Regions from separate parts of the Streptomyces sp. NPDC044984 genome, predicted to be linked through region 1. Evidence: riboswitches for the same ligand, from Rfam matches in the RefSeq annotation. Region 1 holds a riboswitch; each other region holds the start of a gene.
What was found. Region 1 has a riboswitch for thiamine pyrophosphate ahead of thiC (phosphomethylpyrimidine synthase ThiC). Riboswitches for the same ligand answer to the same signal wherever they lie in the genome.
Positions count from the first base shown of each region.

Region 2: linked by a shared signal. The riboswitch ahead of AB0A94_RS05225 (thiamine ABC transporter substrate-binding protein) and the one ahead of thiC (phosphomethylpyrimidine synthase ThiC) in region 1 are both predicted to bind thiamine pyrophosphate.
Region 3: linked by a shared signal. The riboswitch ahead of thiO (glycine oxidase ThiO) and the one ahead of thiC (phosphomethylpyrimidine synthase ThiC) in region 1 are both predicted to bind thiamine pyrophosphate.

Region 1 is NZ_JBEZBE010000020.1:149,657-156,048, forward strand. Features, by position in the region: gene AB0A94_RS22595 (VWA domain-containing protein) at 1-1,021, opposite strand, end outside; gene thiC (phosphomethylpyrimidine synthase ThiC) at 1,133-2,929, opposite strand; TPP riboswitch at 2,922-3,112, opposite strand; gene AB0A94_RS22605 (YibE/F family protein) at 3,184-4,608, shown strand; gene AB0A94_RS22610 (SsgA family sporulation/cell division regulator) at 4,676-5,110, opposite strand; gene AB0A94_RS22615 (IclR family transcriptional regulator C-terminal domain-containing protein) at 5,209-6,009, opposite strand; gene AB0A94_RS22620 (DUF5326 family protein) at 6,232-6,392, opposite strand, start outside.
Region 2 is NZ_JBEZBE010000003.1:291,366-297,757, forward strand. Features, by position in the region: gene AB0A94_RS05215 (phosphatidate cytidylyltransferase) at 1-828, shown strand, start outside; gene rlmN (23S rRNA (adenine(2503)-C(2))-methyltransferase RlmN) at 987-2,099, shown strand; TPP riboswitch at 2,135-2,240, shown strand; gene AB0A94_RS05225 (thiamine ABC transporter substrate-binding protein) at 2,321-3,403, shown strand; gene AB0A94_RS05230 (iron ABC transporter permease) at 3,451-5,052, shown strand; gene AB0A94_RS05235 (ABC transporter ATP-binding protein) at 5,053-6,072, shown strand; gene AB0A94_RS05240 (maleylpyruvate isomerase family mycothiol-dependent enzyme) at 6,097-6,392, shown strand, end outside.
Region 3 is NZ_JBEZBE010000011.1:44,958-51,349, reverse strand. Features, by position in the region: gene thiE (thiamine phosphate synthase) at 1-314, opposite strand, end outside; gene AB0A94_RS14330 (Rv2175c family DNA-binding protein) at 624-989, opposite strand; gene AB0A94_RS14325 (FAD-dependent oxidoreductase) at 1,066-2,307, opposite strand; gene AB0A94_RS14320 (hypothetical protein) at 2,340-2,678, opposite strand; TPP riboswitch at 2,721-2,832, shown strand; gene thiO (glycine oxidase ThiO) at 2,830-3,996, shown strand; gene thiS (sulfur carrier protein ThiS) at 3,993-4,193, shown strand; gene AB0A94_RS14305 (thiazole synthase) at 4,196-4,990, shown strand; gene pknB (Stk1 family PASTA domain-containing Ser/Thr kinase) at 5,214-6,392, shown strand, end outside.

The sequences.
Region 1 (6,392 bases):
GCCGCAGCCACTCCGGAAGCTCCCCCAGCCGCAGGTCCGGCAGCCGGGCCGGGTTCGAGGCGAACGTCCAGGCCTGCATCTCACCGTCGTCGTCCAGCTGCGCCGCGACCGCCGCCATCCGCTCGACGACATCGGCCACGACCCCCTTGGAGTACAGGAAGGACATGGACCCGGAGGCGTCGAGTACGAGGATGACGCGCGCGGTGACCTCGGCGGCCCCGTGCTTGCGCAGACTGACCGCCACCTGCTCCTTGCGCAGCGACAACCGCTTGCGCATGTCGACGGGCAACCGCTCCTCGCCCTTGGTGAGCCGCGGGGCACCGGGGTGGAGGTGGGACGCGGAGGGCTGCCGGGCGGGCGCGGCCGGCACGGCGGGAGGAACGGGCGGGGGCGGCGGGCCCGGGACCGCGGCGGCCTCGGGTGAGACCGGTGAGACCGGTGAGACCGGGGGCGTGGTGGCCGTGGGGGAAGCGGACGAGGCCGGGGCCGCGTCGTCCACGGTGATGCCGAAGTCCGTGGCCAGACCCGCGAGCCCGGAGGCGTACCCCTGCCCCACCGCCCGGAACTTCCACTTCCCCTGCCGCCGGTACAACTCACCGCCGATGAACGCGGTCTCCGTCCCCGCCGCCATGTCGAACCGGGCCAACTCGGTCCCCGCCCCGGCGTCGAGCAGCCTGAGCACCAGTCCCGGCACCTGCCCGAACGTCCCGCCGTCCGCCGACGCGCACAGCACGATCCGTTCGACCGTCCCTTCCACGGCGCCCAGATCCACCTCCACGGTGTCGGTCGTCTCCCGCGTGCCGCGCTGTTTCCCGAGATGCGTCACGGCGCCGGACGCGTGACGAGGCTGGTTGTAGAAGACGAAGTCCCCGTCGTCCCGCACCCGCCCGGCCTCCGTGAGGAGCAGTGCCGAGGCATCGATGTCGGGCACCCCTGCCCCGGTCACCCAAGCGAGCTCAACGCGCACCACGCGGGCATCGACGGGAAGATTGGACCCCTTGCTCATCGGACTCGCTGTCATGCGGCCAGTCTGCCCATTCGCCCCGGCGAAGGGGAGGGGCGGCCGCGCCCGCTGCCCCGCGGGAGCGGCACCCGCCACGGGCACCGCCCCCGCGCCGCCCGCGGTGGACGCTCAGTCCGCGATCGGCAGATACACGCGATTGCCCGCCTCCGCGAACTCCTTCGACTTCCGCGCCATCCCCTCCTCGATCTCGTCCCGGCTTCCGCCGTGTTCACGACGGATGTCCTGGGAGATCTTCATCGAACAGAACTTCGGGCCGCACATCGAGCAGAAGTGGGCCGTCTTGGCGGGTTCCGCCGGCAGGGTCTCGTCGTGGAACTCGCGTGCCGTGTCCGGGTCGAGGGCGAGGTTGAACTGGTCCTCCCACCGGAACTCGAAACGGGCGTCGGACAGCGCGTCGTCCCATTCCTGGGCACCCGGGTGGCCCTTGGCGAGGTCGGCGGCGTGGGCGGCGATCTTGTAGGTGATGACGCCGGTCTTGACGTCGTCACGATTGGGCAGGCCCAGGTGCTCCTTGGGCGTGACGTAGCAGAGCATGGCCGTGCCCCACCAGGCGATCATCGCGGCACCGATGCCGGACGTGATGTGGTCGTACGCGGGCGCGACGTCCGTCGTCAGCGGGCCGAGCGTATAGAACGGGGCTTCATCGCAGATCTCCTGCTGAAGGTCGATGTTCTCCTTGATCTTGTGCATCGGGACGTGTCCCGGGCCCTCGATCATGGTCTGAACGTTGAAACGCTTCGCGATCGTGTTGAGTTCCCCGAGCGTGCGCAACTCCGCGAACTGCGCCTCGTCGTTGGCGTCCGCGATGGACCCGGGCCGCAGGCCGTCGCCGAGCGAGTACGTGACGTCGTACGCGGCGAGGATCTCGCAGAGCTCCTCGAAGTTCTCGTACAGGAACGATTCCTTGTGGTGCGCCAGGCACCACGCGGCCATGATCGAGCCGCCGCGGGAGACGATGCCGGTCTTGCGGTTGGCGGTGAGCGGTACGTACGCGAGGCGTACGCCCGCGTGGACCGTCATGTAGTCCACGCCCTGCTCGGCCTGTTCGACGACCGTGTCCTTGTAGATCTCCCAGGTCAGTTCCTCGGCCCGGCCGTCGACCTTCTCCAGGGCCTGGTAGAGCGGCACGGTGCCGATGGGGACGGGGGAGTTGCGCAGCACCCACTCGCGGGTGGTGTGGATGTTGCGGCCGGTGGAGAGGTCCATGACCGTGTCGGCGCCCCAGCGGGTCGCCCAGGTCATCTTCTCGACCTCCTCCTCGATGGAGGACGTCACCGCCGAGTTGCCGATGTTGGCGTTGACCTTCACCAGGAACCGCTTGCCGATGATCATCGGCTCGATCTCCGGGTGGTTGACGTTGGCCGGCAGCACCGCCCGGCCCGCCGCGATCTCCTCACGGACCACCTCGGGGGAGACGTTCTCCCGGACCGCCACGAACTCCATCTCGGGCGTGATCTCGCCGCGGCGCGCGTACGCCAGCTGCGTGACCGCCCGGCCCGCACGGCCCCGGCGCGGCAGCCGCGGCCGGCCGGGGAACACGGCGTCCAGATTGCGCAGGCCCCCGCGCGGAGAGGTGTGCTTGATCCCGTCGTCCTCGGGCCGGACGGGACGGCCCGCGTACTCCTCGGTGTCGCCGCGGGCGATGATCCAGTTCTCCCGCAGCGGGGCCAGGCCCCGGCGGACGTCGGTGTCGACGAGCGGATCGGTGTACGGACCCGAGGTGTCGTACAGCGTGACCGACCGCCCGTTGGTGAGGTGCACCTGGCGGACCGGCACCCGCAGGTCGGGGCGGGTGCCCTCGACGTACGCCTTGTGCCAGCCGATGGACTTCCCGGCCTCCCCGTTCGCCGACGTCTCCGTCGGGTTCTGCGTGGAGGCAGGCGTGCGTGCGTCCTTGTTGGTCATGAGACCTACTCCCTACGCCGGCATTACCCGGTAACAGGTTCGGCGGTCGGCGCAGCGATGTCCGTCTGACGACGTTCCGTGTGAAACATCACTCGCAAGCCGGTGACGTTTCATGTGAAACATCGCTGGGACGGAGGTCAGCGCCCTCTCAGCCCGGTGCTCCGAGCTCCCGCGTGTACAAAAGCGCCTCCACGCTAGCGTCATTTCTGGCGCGGTGAACAGAGGGCCCATCCCGTTCTTGCGATGATCGGGCGGTGACCCCCTCTCAACCTCCTCCGTACCAACCGTCCGAACCATCGCGCGCACCCGGCGCCGGAGACGGCGGTGGTCACGGCCACGCGCACGGACACAGCCACGGTCACGGCCCGGCGGCACCCGTCTCCCAGCACCTGCGCAAGGTCATCGCGGCGATCCTGATCCCGTTCGCAGCGGCGGTGCTGATCGGACTCGCCGTGCTGTGGCCGGGCGGTGCCCCGGCGCACGAGCGCACCGGCGTCGGCTTCGACCGGCAGACACAGCACGCCACGGTCACCGAGGTGGTCGAGGTGAGCTGTCAGTCCGTCAACGCCTCCGGGGGCGTCCCGACCGGCGACACCTCCACGGCCGAGGGCTCGTCCGCCCAGCAGCAGGCGGACGGTACCTGCAAGAAGGCGACGATCCGGGTCGACACCGGCGACGACAAGGGCCGTACGTTCAACGAGATCGTGCAGCCGGACCAGTCCCGGCAGCTGAGCGAGGGCCAGGAGGTCGTGGTCGCCTACGAGCCCTCCGCGCCCGAGGACCTCCAGTACTCGGTCACCGACGTGAACCGGCGCTTCCCGATGGCGCTCCTCGCGGGCATCTTCGCGCTCGCCGTGGTGGCCGTGGGCCGGCTGCGTGGCGTCATGGCGCTGGTCGCACTGGCGATCAGCTTCCTGGTGCTCAACTTCTTCATCCTGCCGGCGATCCTGCAGGGGTCGAACCCGCTGGTCGTGGCGGTGGTGGGGGCGAGCGCGATCATGCTGATCGCCCTGTACCTGTGCCACGGGCTGTCGGCGCGTACGTCGGTGGCGGTGCTCGGCACACTGATCTCGCTGCTGCTGATCGGCGTCCTCGGCTCGGTGTTCATCGGGTGGGCCGCGCTGACCGGCAACACCGACGACAACACCGGTCTGATCCACGGGCTGTACCCCGAGATCGACATGAGCGGTCTGCTGCTGGCCGGCGTCATCATCGGTTCGCTCGGTGTCCTCGACGACGTGACGGTCACCCAGACGTCCGCGGTCTGGGAGCTGCACGAGGCCAACCCGTCGACGGGCTGGCGCGGGCTGTACCGCGCGGGCATCCGCATCGGCCGTGATCACATCGCGTCCGTGGTCAACACACTGGTCCTCGCCTACGCGGGCGCCGCACTGCCGCTGCTGCTGCTGTTCTCCATCGCGCAGAGCGGCGTGGGAACGGTCGCCAACAGCGAACTGGTCGCGGAGGAGATCGTGCGCACCCTGATCGGCTCGATCGGCCTGGTGGCCTCGGTGCCGGTGACCACGGCCCTGGCCGCGCTGGTGGTCTCGGCCGACCGCCCGACGGCTCAGGCACGGACGCGGGGACACGGACCGGCACCGGTACAGGAGACCGGGCAGGCACCGGACGCGCGGCCGGCCGCCGGGCGCGGCGGGCGGGGCAGGCGCCGCAAGCGCTGATGTCCCGCGTGGCGGGCGGAGCGCGCTGAAGCGTTCCGCCACCGGACCACCCGACTGGCGTAACGCTTCAGCCGGTGCTCTGCTCCGCCAGGATCCGGTCCAGCGCGTCGTCGAGGTGGGCGTCGAAGTCGGCGAGTGCCCCCTCCTGGCCCAGCGGCACCAGCTTGTCGGTGCGGTCGAGGAAGGCCACGAGAGGTGCGGTCGACGAACGGAACAGCGCCTGGTCGCTGCCGACCTGAAGCCGGATCAGCACTTCGCCCAGCGCGTCGGGGTCCACCGGCGAGACGCGCACGTCGCCCTCTCCGCACGGCCGGCCTACGCCGTCGATCAGCAGCTCCCGGCCGAACGCCCACGTCACGGGGGCGTCCCCCGGCAAGTGGAAGGTCAGCCGCACGGCGTAGGGATCACAGGTGTCGTAGCGGAGCTCCACCGGGATGCGGAAGGACAGTTCCTCCGACACGAGAAAGCTCATCATGACCTCTGCCTGTACGGATTCGCGCATCGCCTACCCCGTCATTCGCCACGGACTGGCCGGGCATGGACCCTGGCACCAGAGGGAATCTTGCTGAACGTACACAGGAGATCACAAGGAGTGAGTTTTCAGATACTGATAGACAGCGTGAGTGACCCGACGAGACGCCCCATCTCGGCCTGCAGTCGCTGTGCCGCGGGGACGAGCCGGTCGGCCTGGTGTGCGGGCAGCGAGATGGCCATCGACGCGGCCGCGCCGCCGACGGTGATGGGGATCGCCGCGCACACCGTCCCCAGCACGTACTCCTGGCGCTCCGTCACCAGCTCCGTCGGCCGCGTCCGCTCCAGGCGCCTCAGCAGGCTGTGGTCGTCGCGCACGGTGTACGGCGTGACGGGCCGCACGGGATGGCGATCGAGGTGGTCGCGGCGCGCCTCCTCGTCGAGCTGGGAGAGCAGGCACTGTCCGATCGCGTGGGCGTGTCCGGTCTCCCGGAAGTCGGCCCACTCCGCCACCGCGGGATGGGCGGGGGTCTCGGAGACGCAGACGACCTCGATCTCGCCCTCGCGGTACACGGCGTAGTACACGGGGGCGCCGATCGCGTCCCGCCAGCGGGCGAGCATGTCGACCACCGTGCTGCGACGTTTCTGCTCCGCTCCGCTGCTGCTCAGCCGTTCCGCCGCCTCTCCCAGGAAGAACAGCCCCTTGTCGCGGCGCAGATAGCCCTCGTGCACCAGGGTGCGCAGCAGGTGGTACGTGGTGGGGAGCGCCAACCCGGTCTCCCGGGCAAGTTGTTTGGCGGGAGCCCCGTACTCGTGCCCGGCGACGGTCTCCAGCAGGCGCATGGCTCGCTGGACGGAGCCGATGAGGGTCGCGGTGGGCGGCGGTGCGGTGGGCGCCGGCGAGCGGGGCTGCGGAGGAACCGCGGCCAGGTGCGCGGAGCCGGTGCCAGTCGTGGCCAAGGGTCACTCCCGAAACGCGAGGGGGCAGCCCGTGCGGGGAACACGGGTGGGGACGCCGCTCGCGGGGATCACCCCCGCGTCGAGTTCCGGACTCTAACGGGCTGTCACCGCACGCAGACGGCCCGCCGGAGAAACTTCCCCCGCCCGAGGGAACCGGTGATTCCTGTTACCGCCTCACCGGTCCCCCTCGGCTCACCAGTCGCTGCGCGACGAGGAACTCGACGTGAACTTCCGTACGACGTAGATCAGACCGCCGACCAGCGCCACGAAGACCAGCGCCTTGAAGAGCAGCCCGATCACGAAGCCGACCACGCTCGCTATCAGCCCGCCGAACACGACCAGGGCGATGACCG
Region 2 (6,392 bases), on a different contig from region 1:
GCACCGCAGAAGAAGAGCGCGGGGCGGGACCTCGGCGCCGCGATAGGCGTCGGCGTCGGACTCGGCGTGGTGATCGTCGCGTCGCTGTTCGTCGTCAAGGCGGTCTTCGTCGGCGTGGTCGCGCTCGCCGTGGTGGTGGGCCTGTGGGAGCTGACGTCGCGGCTGCGGGAGCGCAAGGGCATCAAGGCGCCCCTGGTACCGCTCGCGCTGGGCGGTGCGGCCATGGTCGTCGCCGGGTACGTCCGGGGGGCCGAGGGCGCGTGGGTCGCCGTGGCGCTCACCGCGCTGGCGGTGCTGGTCTGGCGCATGGCGGCGCCGCCCGAGGGCTACCTCAAGGACGTCACGGCGGGCGTCTTCGCGGCGTTCTACGTGCCGTTCCTGGCGACCTTCGTCGCGATGATGCTCACCGCCGACGACGGCCCGTGGCGCGTCCTGACCTTCCTGCTGCTGACGGTCGTCAGCGACACCGGCGCGTACGCGGTCGGCTGGCGCTTCGGCAGGACCAAGCTCGCCCCGCGCATCAGCCCCGGCAAGACCCGCGAGGGCCTGCTGGGCGCGGTGTCGTTCGCGATGGTCGTCGGCGCGCTGTGCATGGAGTTCCTGATCGACGGCGGCAGCTGGTGGCAGGGCCTGCTGCTGGGCCTCGCGGTCGCGGCCAGCGCCACACTGGGCGACCTGGGCGAGTCCATGATCAAGCGGGACCTGGGCATCAAGGACATGGGCACGCTGCTCCCGGGGCACGGGGGCATCATGGACCGCCTGGACTCCCTGCTGCCGACGGCACCGGTGGTGTGGCTGCTGCTGGTGATCTTCGTCGGATCGGGTTGACGGCGAACAGGTACTCTGGAAGGGCTCGCGGTGTACCGCGGGCCCTTCCGTACGTTCCCGCCCCGCGCGGGTCGTCTCCTGGCCCAGGCACAGTGGTGCCGTCGTCCCCGCCCGTGCGGAGTGAGCCAGGCCCCGTCGTCCTGAGGAGTTGCCCGACCGTGGCCCGTCCCGTTCCCGGTGAGCTCACCTTCGTCGCCCCCCGCGGAGCGAAGAAGCCGCCGCGGCACCTCGCCGATCTCACGCCCGCCGAGCGCAAGGAGGCGGTCGCCGCGGCCGGCGAGAAGCCGTTCCGCGCCAAGCAGCTCTCGCAGCACTACTTCGCGCGGTACGCGCACGACCCGGAGCAGTGGACCGACATCCCCGCCGGCTCGCGCGGCAAGCTGCAGGAAGCGCTGCTTCCGGAGCTGATGACGGTCGTCCGGCACCTGTCGACCGACCAGGGCACCACCCGCAAGACGCTGTGGAAGCTGTTCGACGGCACCCTCGTCGAGTCCGTCCTGATGCGCTACCCGGACCGGGTGACGATGTGCATCAGCTCCCAGGCGGGCTGCGGGATGAACTGCCCGTTCTGCGCCACCGGGCAGGCCGGGCTGGACCGCAACCTGTCCACCGCCGAGATCGTGCACCAGATCGTGGACGGGATGCGGGCGCTCCGGGACGGCGAGGTGCCCGGTGGCCCGGCGCGGCTGAGCAACATCGTGTTCATGGGCATGGGCGAGCCGCTCGCCAACTACAACCGGGTCGTGGGCGCCATCCGCCGCCTCACCGACCCCGAGCCGGACGGGCTCGGCCTGTCCCAGCGCGGCATCACCGTGTCCACCGTCGGTCTCGTCCCGGCGATCCACCGGTTCTCCGACGAGGGCTTCAAGTGCCGGCTCGCCATCTCGCTGCACGCCCCCGACGACGAACTGCGCGACACCCTCGTCCCCGTGAACACGCGGTGGAAGGTGCGCGAGGTGCTCGACGCCGGGTTCGAGTACGCGGCCAAGTCGGGGCGGCGGCTGTCCATCGAGTACGCCCTCATCCGGGACATCAACGACCAGGCCTGGCGCGGTGACCGGCTCGGACGGATGCTCAAGGGCCGACCGGTGCACGTCAACCTCATCCCGCTCAACCCCACCCCCGGCTCCAAGTGGACCGCCTCCCGTCCCGAGGACGAGAAGGCGTTCGTGGAGGCGATCGCCGCGCACGGTGTGCCGGTGACGATCCGGGACACCCGTGGACAGGAGATCGACGGGGCGTGTGGTCAGCTCGCCGCGAGCGAGAGGTAATGTGACTCGCGTAAGCCAGAGGTAAGCACATCTTCATATTCCGACAGGGGAGCGCCACAGCGCTGAGAGTGCGGCACCGGCCGCAGACCCTCCGAACCTGGCCCAGGTCATTCTGGGTAGGGAGATCGGTCATCACTCGAGCTGTTGCGCCCTGCCCGGGACCCCGCAGCGGGGACCCGGGCAGGGCCGCGTCTCTTCCTGGTCACTCCAGGAGGAATCAAGTGGGCATCACCAAGAAGATCACGGTCCTGGCCGTCGGGCTGGGGCTGGTCACGCTGTCCGCGTGCGGGTCGTCCGGCGACGACGACGCGAGCGGTGGCGGGTCCAGGACCGTGACCCTCGTCAGCCACAACTCGTGGGCCGTGTCGAAGGACGTCGTCGCCGCCTTCGAGAAGCAGTCCGGATACAAGCTCAAGGTCCTCGAGGACGGCGACGCCGGGCAGGCCGTGAACAAGGCCGTCCTGACCAAGGACAACCCCCAGGGCGACGTCTTCTTCGGCGTCGACAACACCCTGCTCTCCCGCGCCCTCGACAACGGGCTGTTCCAGCCGTACGAGGCCGAGGGATCGGACGAGGTCCTGCCGGAATACCGGGTGGACCGGGACAAGCACCGGGTCACCCCCGTCGACAGCGGCGACGTCTGCGTCAACTACGACAAGGCGTGGTTCGACGAACACGACCTGACCCCGCCGAAGACCTTCGACGACCTGGTCGAGCCCGAGTACGAGGACCTCCTCGTCGTCGAGAACGCCTCCACCTCCTCGCCCGGCCTCGGCTTCCTGCTCGGCACCGCCGCGCAGTACGGCGACGAGGGCTGGCCGGACTACTGGAAGAAGCTCAAGGCCAACGGCGTCAAGGTGGTCGACGGCTGGGAGCAGGCCTACAACGAGGAGTTCTCCGGCTCGGCCGGCGGCAAGCAGGCCAAGGCCGACCGGCCGCTGGTGGTGTCGTACGCCTCCTCGCCGCCCGCCGAGGTCGTCTACGCCGACCCGAAGCCGGACACCGCGCCCACCGGTGTCGCCGAGGGCACCTGCTTCCGCCAGGTCGAGTACGCGGGCCTGCTGAGCAACGCGAGGAACCCCGAGGGCGGCAAGGCGCTGCTCGACTTCCTGATCAGCAAGCCGTTCCAGGAGGACATGCCGCTCAACATGTTCGTGTACCCGGTGCTGGAGGGCGCCCGGGTGCCCGAGGAGTTCGTGAAGTTCGGGCCGCAGGCGAAGGACCCGCAGACCATGGACCCGGCGAAGATCGCCGACAACCGTGACCAGTGGGTCAAGGCGTGGACCTCGCTCGTACTGAAGTGACGCGGACCGCGGCGAGGCGGCGCGGGAGCGCGGCGCGGCTCGGCCTGATGGCCGTGCCCGTCGCGTTCTTCGCCGTCTTCTTCGCCTACCCCGTCACCGCGATCGTCGCGCGCGGACTGAGGACCGACGGGACCTGGCAGCTCGGACGGATCGGGGACGTACTGGCGCAGTCCGGCGTCCGGCAGGTGCTGTGGTTCACCACCTGGCAGGCCCTCGTCTCCACCGCCCTCACCCTGCTGATCGCCCTGCCCGGCGCGTACGTCTTCGCCCGCTTCGACTTCCCCGGCAAGCAGGTGCTGCGGGCCGTGGTCACCGTGCCGTTCGTGCTGCCGACGGTCGTCGTCGGTACGGCGTTCATGGCGCTCGTCGGACGCGGCGGGCTCCTCGACGAACTGTGGGGACTGCGGCTGGACACCACGGTGTGGGCGATCCTGCTCGCGCACGTCTTCTTCAACTACGCCGTCGTCGTACGCACGGTGGGCGGGCTCTGGTCCCAGCTCGACCCGCGGCAGGAGGAGGCCGCGCGGATGCTCGGCGCCTCGCGGTTCGCGGCCTGGTGGTCCGTCACCCTGCCCGCGCTCGCGCCCGCCGTGGCGGCGGCCGCGCTGATGGTCTTCCTGTTCACCTTCACCTCCTTCGGCGTGGTGCAGATCCTCGGCGGTCCCACCTTCTCCACCCTCGAAGTGGAGATCTACCGGCAGACCTCGGAGATCTTCGACCTGTCCACGGCCGCCGTCCTGACGATGATCCAGTTCGTCGCCGTGGGCGCGATCCTCGCCCTGCACGCCTGGACCGTACGGCGCCGGGAGACCGCGCTGCGGCTGGTGGACGCCTCGGTGACCGCACGCCGGCCGCGCGGCGCCGGGCAGTGGGCGCTGCTGGGCGGAGTCGTCGCCACCGTCGCCGTACTGATCCTGCTGCCGCTCGCGGTGCTGGTGGAACGGTCCTTCGGCGACGCCGGGTCCACCTACTACCGGACGCTGACCGAGGACGACGGGGGAGTGTTCCTCGTCGCGCCGATCGAGGCGGTCGGCAACTCGCTGCGGTACGCCGTCGCCGCCACCGCCATCGCCGTGGTGATCGGCGGGCTCGCGGCCGTGGCGCTGACCCGGCGGGACGCGGGACGGCTGGTGCGCGGCTTCGACGCGCTGCTGATGCTGCCGCTCGGCGTGTCCGCGGTGACCGTCGGCTTCGGCTTCCTCATCGCCCTCGACGAGCCGCCGCTGGACCTCCGTGCCTCCTGGATCCTGGTCCCGCTCGCACAGGCGCTGGTCGGCGTCCCCTTCGTCGTACGGACGATGCTGCCGGTGCTGCGGGCCGTGGACGTACGGCTGCGCGAGGCGGCGGCGGTGCTCGGGGCGTCGCCGTGGCGGGCGTGGCGGGAGGTGGACCTGCCGCTGGTGCGGCGGGCGCTGCTGATCGCCGCCGGATTCGCGTTCGCGGTGTCGCTGGGCGAGTTCGGGGCGACGGTGTTCATCGCGCGGCCGGAGAGTCCGACGCTGCCCGTCGCCGTGGCGCGGCTGCTGGGGCGGCCCGGAGACCTCAACTACGGGCAGGCGATGGCCCTGTCGACGATTCTGATGATCGTGTGCGCGGTGGCGCTGCTCGTGCTGGAGCGGCTGCGGACCGACCGGACCGGGGAGTTCTAGATGCTGCTGAGCCTTCAGGCCGCGACCGTCCGCTTCGGCGGGCGGGCGGTGCTGGACGCCGTCGACCTGGGGGTCGCCGAGCACGAGATCGTGTGCGTGCTCGGCCCCAGCGGCAGCGGCAAGTCGACGCTGCTGCGGGCGGTGGCGGGGCTGCAGCCGCTCGACTCCGGGAGGGTGTCGCTCGACGGACGGGACCAGTCGGGGGTGCCGGCGCACAAGCGCGGCGTCGGGCTGATGTTCCAGGACCACCAGCTCTTCCCGCAGCGGGACGTGGGCGGCAATGTCGCCTTCGGCCTGCGCATGCACGGCGCGTCGCGGGGTGAACAGGCAGATCGTGTACGGGAGTTGTTGGACCTCGTGGGACTGCCGGACGCGGCCGGACGCGCCGTCGCCGCGCTGTCCGGCGGCGAGCAGCAGCGCGTGGCGCTCGCCCGCGCCCTCGCGCCCAGCCCCCGGCTGCTGATGCTCGACGAGCCGCTCGGGCAGCTCGACCGGTCGCTCAGGGAGCGTCTGGTCGTCGAACTGCGCGAGCTGTTCGGCCGGTTGGGCACCACGGTGCTCGCCGTGACGCACGACCAGGGCGAGGCGTTCGCGCTGGCCGACCGGGTGGTGGTGATGCGGGACGGCCGGATCGCCCAGTCCGGCACGCCGCTCGAGGTGTGGCGGCGTCCGGCCGACGCGTTCGTGGCACGCTTCCTCGGTTTCGAGAACGTCGTCGAGGCGACGGTGGGCGACGACGCCGCGGTGACCCCCTGGGGCAAGCTCCCCGTCCCCGAAGGCGCCCCGCAGGGCGTGCGGACCCTTCTCGTCCGCCCCGCCGGTGTCCGCCTGGTCCCGGCCGGTGAGGGCCTGCGCTGCACGGTGGCCGCGCGTACCTTCCGCGGCACGCACGTCGCCGTCCACCTCCAGCCCGAGGACGCCCCCCGCCTGGAGGCGGCCTGCGCGCTCAGGGACGCGCCGGAGGCCGGGGACGAGGTCGGCGTGGAGTTCGACGCGGCGGAAATTGTCGTGCTGGGATGAGCACGGCTGCCTAGGGTGAGCGGCATGACACCACTCACGCATGACCGCTACTGCGAGGAAATCGCGCATCAGGTGGGGCAGTTGCGGGCGGTCGTGACGTCCGGCGCCGATCTGTCCGGCACCGTGCCCACCACGCCCGACTGGTCCCTGGAACAGCTCGTACGGCACCTCGGCGGGGCCCTGCGCTGGGTGGACGTCATGGTGCGGACCGGGGCCGAGGACGAGGTCCCCGAGGACCGGGTGCCGGGGTTCGGCGGGCCCGGGGCGTGGGGCGATCCCGGTGCGCTGGACGCCTGGCTGGCGGAGTCCGGCGAACTGGT
Region 3 (6,392 bases), on a different contig from region 1:
AGGATCGCGCGGGCGGCGGGGACGGGCAGGTCGCCCTGGCCGAGGTGGAGGACGTCGGCGCCGGCGGCGTGGGCGACGTCCGCGCGGTCGTTGACCGCGAGCAGCTTGCCGTGCCGGGCGCAGGCGTCGGCGAGGACCGCCAGGTGCTCCAGCTCCTCACCGGCCTCCATGCCCTTGTCCCGCAGCTGCACGATGTCGACCCCGCCGGCCAGGACCGCGTCCAGGAACTCCGCGAGATCGCCCTGCCGCCTGCGGGCGTCGGTGCACAGGTAGAGCCGGGCGTCGGCGAGCCGGGCGCGAGCGGTGTCGGTCATAGGAGGGTCCCCCCGGAGTGGCGGCGGCGTACGGACCCGGTGGGCCCGGTGTGTCGGCGGCGGGCGCTCGCGACGGTCACGGACCGGGGCGGCACACACCGCAACGGACCCTATGCCGCCGCACCGGCGACCGCGAGACACCCCTCACGGCTGCCTGCACGCCCCCCGCACACCGCGAGACGTCCTCGACCGGTGCGCGAAGCCCGGTCCGGGAGCCGCCCCGGCCGTGGCGCCGGCGTGGACCGCCCCCACGGCCGGGGCTGATGCCCCGGCCGTCGTCGTTCGCTCTGTCCGGTCGGTCGGGTGCGGTCAGACCGCGAGCGCCTGGGCCCGGCGCTTCACCTCCGTGCCGCGGTTCTCGCTGAGCGCCTGCGCGGGCGTGCCCGGCAGGGTGGGGTCGGGGGTGAAGAGCCATTCCAGCATCTCTTCGACCGTGAAGCCGTCGTCCCGCAGGAGCGTCAGGGTTCCGGTCAGGCCCTTGACGATCTTGTCCCCGTCGATGAAGGCGGCGGGCACGTGCAGCGCGCGGTTCTCACCCCGGCGCACGGCGATGAGCTGGCCCTCCTTGACCAGCTGCCGGACGCGCGTCACCTCGACGCCGAACATCTCGGCGATGTCGGGGAGAGTGAGCCAGGCGGGGACGAGAGCATCGATCTTTGCGTCAATCTCGGTCACGGGACAAGCCTGCCATCTGCCACTGACAGTCGGAAGTCAGCCCCGCCCACCTGGGCGGACGCGCCGGGCCGGGGTGTCACGCCGTCGCCGACTTCAGGGGCCGCGCCGGGTCCGCCAGCAGCTCCGCGTCCATCGCCGTGCCCGCCTCGATCAGCCTGCGCCCCTGCGCCAGGTCCCGGGGCCGTCCCACCGCGAGCAGCGCGACCAGGCGGGACTCCCGCAGCCAGCAGACGCTCCACGCCGCCTCGGCGGGGTCCCCGCGCCACACCATCCGGTCGGCGCCCGCGTGGTGCCCCGCGTACTGCACGAAACGCCCGAACTGCTCGGACCAGAAGTACGGCACCGGATCGTAGACCGCCGGCTCCCGGCCGGTGGGCGCGCCCAGGACGTTCACGGCGACCGTGCGCGGCCCCTGGAGGGCGTTGTCCCAGTGGTGGACCAGCAGGCGCTCGCCGTAGCGCCCGGACGGGAAGGACGCGCAGTCGCCGACCGCGTACACGTCCGGCAGGGAGGTCGCCAGATGACGGTCGGCGGCGACCTCCCCGTGCGCCCCGAACTCGATCCCGGAGCCCGCCAGCCAGGCGGTGGCGGGCCGGGCCCCGATGCCGACGACCACGGCGCCCGCGGGCAGCCGCGTACCGTCGTCCAGGACCACGGTGCCGGGCTCGACGCGCTCCACGCGCGCGTGCGTGCGCAGCGTGACGCCGGCCTCCGCGTACCAGGCGGCCATCGGGGCGGCCACCCCGGCGGGCAGCACCCCGGTGAGCGGCCGCTCCTCGGCCTCCACGACGGTGACCGCGCAGCCCGCCTCGCGGGCCGCCGTGGCGAACTCCGCGCCGATCCAGCCGGCGCCGACCACCACGATGTCGTGCTGCCGCGCGAGCACCGGCCGCAGCCGCGCGGCGTCGTCCAGGGTGCGCAGCAGATGCACGCCGGGCACGCCCTCCGTGCCCGGCAGCCGGACCGGTTCCGCGCCGGTGGCGACCACCAGGACGTCGTACGGGACGGGCCCGGCCTCCGTGTCCAGCTCGTGGTCGCCGGGGCGCAGGCCGAGCACCTCGCAGCCGAGCCGCAGTTCGATGCCGGCGTCCTCGAAGTCGACGTCGAAGGCGGAGTCCTCGGCCTTGCCCAGCAGCACCGCCTTGGACAACGGCGGCCGGTCGTACGGCTGGTGGGGTTCCGCACCGATCAGGGTCACGGTGCCGGTGAAACCCTGCTCCCGCAGGGCGAGGGCGGTCTGCACGCCGGCCATGCCCGCGCCCGCCACCACCACCCGCCGCGGCTCCGGCCCTCCCGGCTGCTGCGTCTGCTCGCTCACCCGATCACCTTAGACACCCGGCACGGCATCGATCAGCCGAGCTGCTCCACCACGCTCGTCCCGCTGCCCGGCTGCGACTCCCACGCCCAGCTCTCCTCCAGCCGTACCCGTCCGTCGGGCAGCTCCACGACCGTCGACACGCAGTGCCCCGAGGAGGTGGTGCCGTCCCGCTTCAGCTGCACGTACCGGAAGTCCAGCCGGTCCCCCGCGCGGGTGCCCACCAAGTGCCCGCGCACGACGTCGCCGCCCGCGTACTCGGCCCAGATCTCACCGCCCCGCTCGTGGTAGACGAAGCGGGTGCGGGTGCCGACCTGGCCGGGGGCCTGGTCGGCCACGGGGGCGAGGACGAGTCCGTCGAGCGATGGTGCCACGCGGGGGCTCCCTTACAAGCGCGTTGCTAGGGTGGCCAACGTACAAGCACTCGCGGGAGCCCGGACGCACCGGGCTGAGAGGGAGGCTGGCGGCCTCCGACCGTACGAACCTGATCCGGGTCATGCCGGCGAAGGGAGGGGCTGGACGCCCATGTCGCCCACGCGCACCTCAGACGTCCTCGTCGTCGGGGGCGGAATCATCGGTCTGGTCACGGCCTGGCGGGCCGCGCAGCGCGGTCTCGCCACGACCGTGGTGGACCCCGAGCCGGGCGGCGGCGCCGCCGAGGTGGCCGCCGGGATGCTGGCCGCCGTCACGGAACTGCACTACGGCGAGGAGACCCTGCTCGGTCTGAACCTCGCCTCCGCGCGGCGCTATCCCGGCTTCGCGGCCGAGCTGACCGAGCTGACCGGCCACGACCTCGGCTACCGCGCGTGCGGCACGCTCGCCGTGGCACTGGACGCCGACGACCGCGCCCACCTGCGGGAACTGCACGCCCTGCAGCAGCGCTCCGGGCTGGACTCGCAGTGGCTGTCCGGGCGGGAATGCCGGCGCCTGGAGCCGATGCTCGCGCCGGGCGTGCGCGGCGGCCTGCGGGTGGACGGCGACCACCAGATCGATCCGCGGCGGCTGGCGGCCGCGCTGGTCACCGCCTGTGAGCGCATGGGCGTGACCGTCCACCGTGCCTGGGCCGAGCGGCTCGTCGTCGCGGGAGACCGCGCGACGGGCGTGGTCACGGCCGACGGCACCGGCCTCGGCGCCGGGCAGGTGGTGCTCGCCGCGGGCAGCCTCAGCGGGCGGCTCGCGGGCGTCCCCACGGACGTGCTGCCGCCGGTGCGCCCCGTGAAGGGGCAGGTCGTACGGCTGACGATGCCCGCGCGGCACGGTCCCTTCCTGAGCCGGACCGTGCGGGCCGTGGTGCGCGGCAGCCACGTCTACCTGGTGCCGCGCGGGAACGGCGAGCTGGTGGTCGGGGCGACCAGCGAGGAGATGGGCTGGGACACGACGGTGACCGCGGGCGGCGTGTACGAGCTGCTGCGCGACGCCCACGAGCTGGTCCCCGGCATCACCGAGCTGCCGCTGACCGAGACCCGGGCCGGACTGCGTCCCGGCTCCCCCGACAACGCGCCGCTGCTCGGCCCGACCGGTCTCGAGGGGCTGCTGCTGGCCACCGGCCACTACCGCAACGGCGTCCTGCTGACGCCGGTCACCGGCGATGTCATGGCGGAGGTCCTGACCACCGGCGCCCTGCCGGAGGTGGCCCGTCCGTTCACCCCACGGCGCTTCGGCGCCGCCGTCCGCACGGAGCAGCCCGCATGAACGTCTCGGTCAACGGGGAGCGCCGGGAGTTCCCGCCCGGCACCGCTCTCGACCTCGTCGTGAAGTCACTCACCGCGGCGCCCTCGGGGGTGGCCGCCGCCCTCAACGAAACCGTCGTCCCGCGCGCGCAGTGGCCCGCCACGCCCCTCCGTGAGGGTGACCGCGTGGAAGTCCTGACCGCCGTCCAGGGAGGTTGACCATGGCCGACGATCCGCTCCTCCTCGGCGGTACGTCCCTCACGTCCCGCCTGATCATGGGCACCGGCGGGGCGCCGAGCCTCGACGTGCTGGAGCGGGCGCTGGTGGCGTCCGGGACGGAGCTGACGACCGTCGCGATGCGGCGCGTGGACCCCTCGGTGCACGGGTCCGTGCTGTCGGTGTTGGAGAGGCTGGGCATCCGGGTGCTGCCGAACACTGCGGGGTGCTTCACCGCCGGGGAGGCGGTGCTCACCGCGCGTCTCGCGCGGGAGGCGCTCGGCACGGACCTGGTCAAGCTGGAGGTCATCGCCGACGAGCGGACCCTGCTGCCGGACCCGGTCGAGCTGCTGGACGCGGCGGAGACGCTGGTCGACGACGGGTTCACGGTGCTGCCGTACACGAACGACGATCCGGTGCTGGCGCGGAAGCTGGAGGACGTGGGGTGCGCGGCGGTCATGCCGCTGGGGTCGCCGATCGGGTCGGGGCTGGGGATCCGCAACCCGCACAACTTCGAGTTGATCGTGGAGCGGGCGGGGGTGCCGGTGATCCTGGACGCGGGGGCGGGGACCGCGTCGGACGTGGCGCTGGCGATGGAGCTGGGGTGTGCGGGGGTGATGCTGGCGTCCGCCGTCACCCGGGCGCAGGAGCCGGTGCTGATGGCTTCCGCGATGCGGGGGGCGGTGGAGGCGGGGCGGTTGGCCCGACTGGCGGGGCGGATTCCCCGGCGGTGGTACGCCGAGGCGTCGTCTCCCGCGGAGGGCTTGGCCGTGCTGGATCCGGAGCGGCCTGCTTTCTAGGCGCCGCTGCGGACAGTCGTGCCGCTGGGGCGATGGGGGTCCCCCGCTCGAGCGGAGCCGAGAGTGGGGGAGGGTGGGCGCAGCGGCACCCGGTAAGCGCGGCGAGCGAAACTCACCCCCGGCAGAGCACGACCGGCCGCAGCCAGGTAACACAGGTCACAGGTCCGCTCCAACAGCGGTTGAACGGGGCGGGGGTGTCGGTGGGGCCTCGTAGACTCGCTGCGTGGACACGACCCTTCAGGACCCTCTGGTCGGGCAGGTGCTCGACGGCCGGTACCGCGTCGAGGCGCGGATCGCGGTCGGCGGGATGGCCACGGTCTACCGGGCCGTGGACACCCGTCTGGACCGCATCCTCGCGCTCAAGGTGATGCACCCCTCCCTCGCGGCCGACGGCTCGTTCGTCGAGCGGTTCATCCGCGAGGCGAAGTCGGTCGCCCGGCTGGCCCACCCCAACGTGGTGCAGGTCTTCGACCAGGGCACCGACGGGGCGTACGTCTACCTGGCGATGGAGTACGTCGCCGGCTGCACCCTGCGCGACGTGCTGCGCGAGCGCGGGGCGCTCCAGCCGCGCGCCGCGCTGGACATCCTGGAGCCGGTGCTGGCCGCGCTCGGCGCCGCGCACCGGGCCGGGTTCGTGCACCGCGACATGAAGCCCGAGAACGTGCTGATCGGGGACGACGGCCGGGTCAAGGTCGCCGACTTCGGGCTGGTCCGGGCCGTGGACTCGGTGACGAACACCACGGGCACCGTGCTGGGCACGGTCTCGTACCTGGCCCCGGAGCAGATCGAGAACGGTGTCGCCGACCCCCGCGTGGACGTCTACGCCTGCGGCATCCTGCTCTACGAGATGCTGACCGGCGAGAGGCCGCACGACGGCGACTCCCCCGCGATCGTGCTCTACAAGCACCTGCACGACGACGTGCCGGCCCCGTCGGCCGCCGTGCCCGGCATGGCGTACGAGCTGGACGAGCTGGTCGCGTCGGCGACCGCCCGCAACCCCGAGGTCCGCCCGTGCGACGCGGTGGCGCTGCTCGCGCAGGTCCGCGCGGGGCGCGGCCGGCTCACCGCCGAGCAGCTCGACACGGTGCCGCCGCAGGCGCTGGCGTCGGAGCACGACAACGCGGAGGACCGTACGAGCGTCATCCCGCGCTCCCTGACGGTGCCCCGCCCGCTGCCCGTCAACGAGGACGAGCCCGCGGACCCCGTGCACCGCACCAGCCGGTTCTCCTCCCCGCCGCCGCTGCCGCCGCGGCGCCGGACGGCGCTGCGGCGCGGTCCGATGGCGATCGTCGTGGCCGTGCTGCTGGTCCTCGGGGTCGGCACGGGAATCTGGTACATCAACTCCGGCCAGTTCACCAAGGTCCCGCCGCTGCTGGGGAAGACCGAGCAGGAGGCCAGGGAC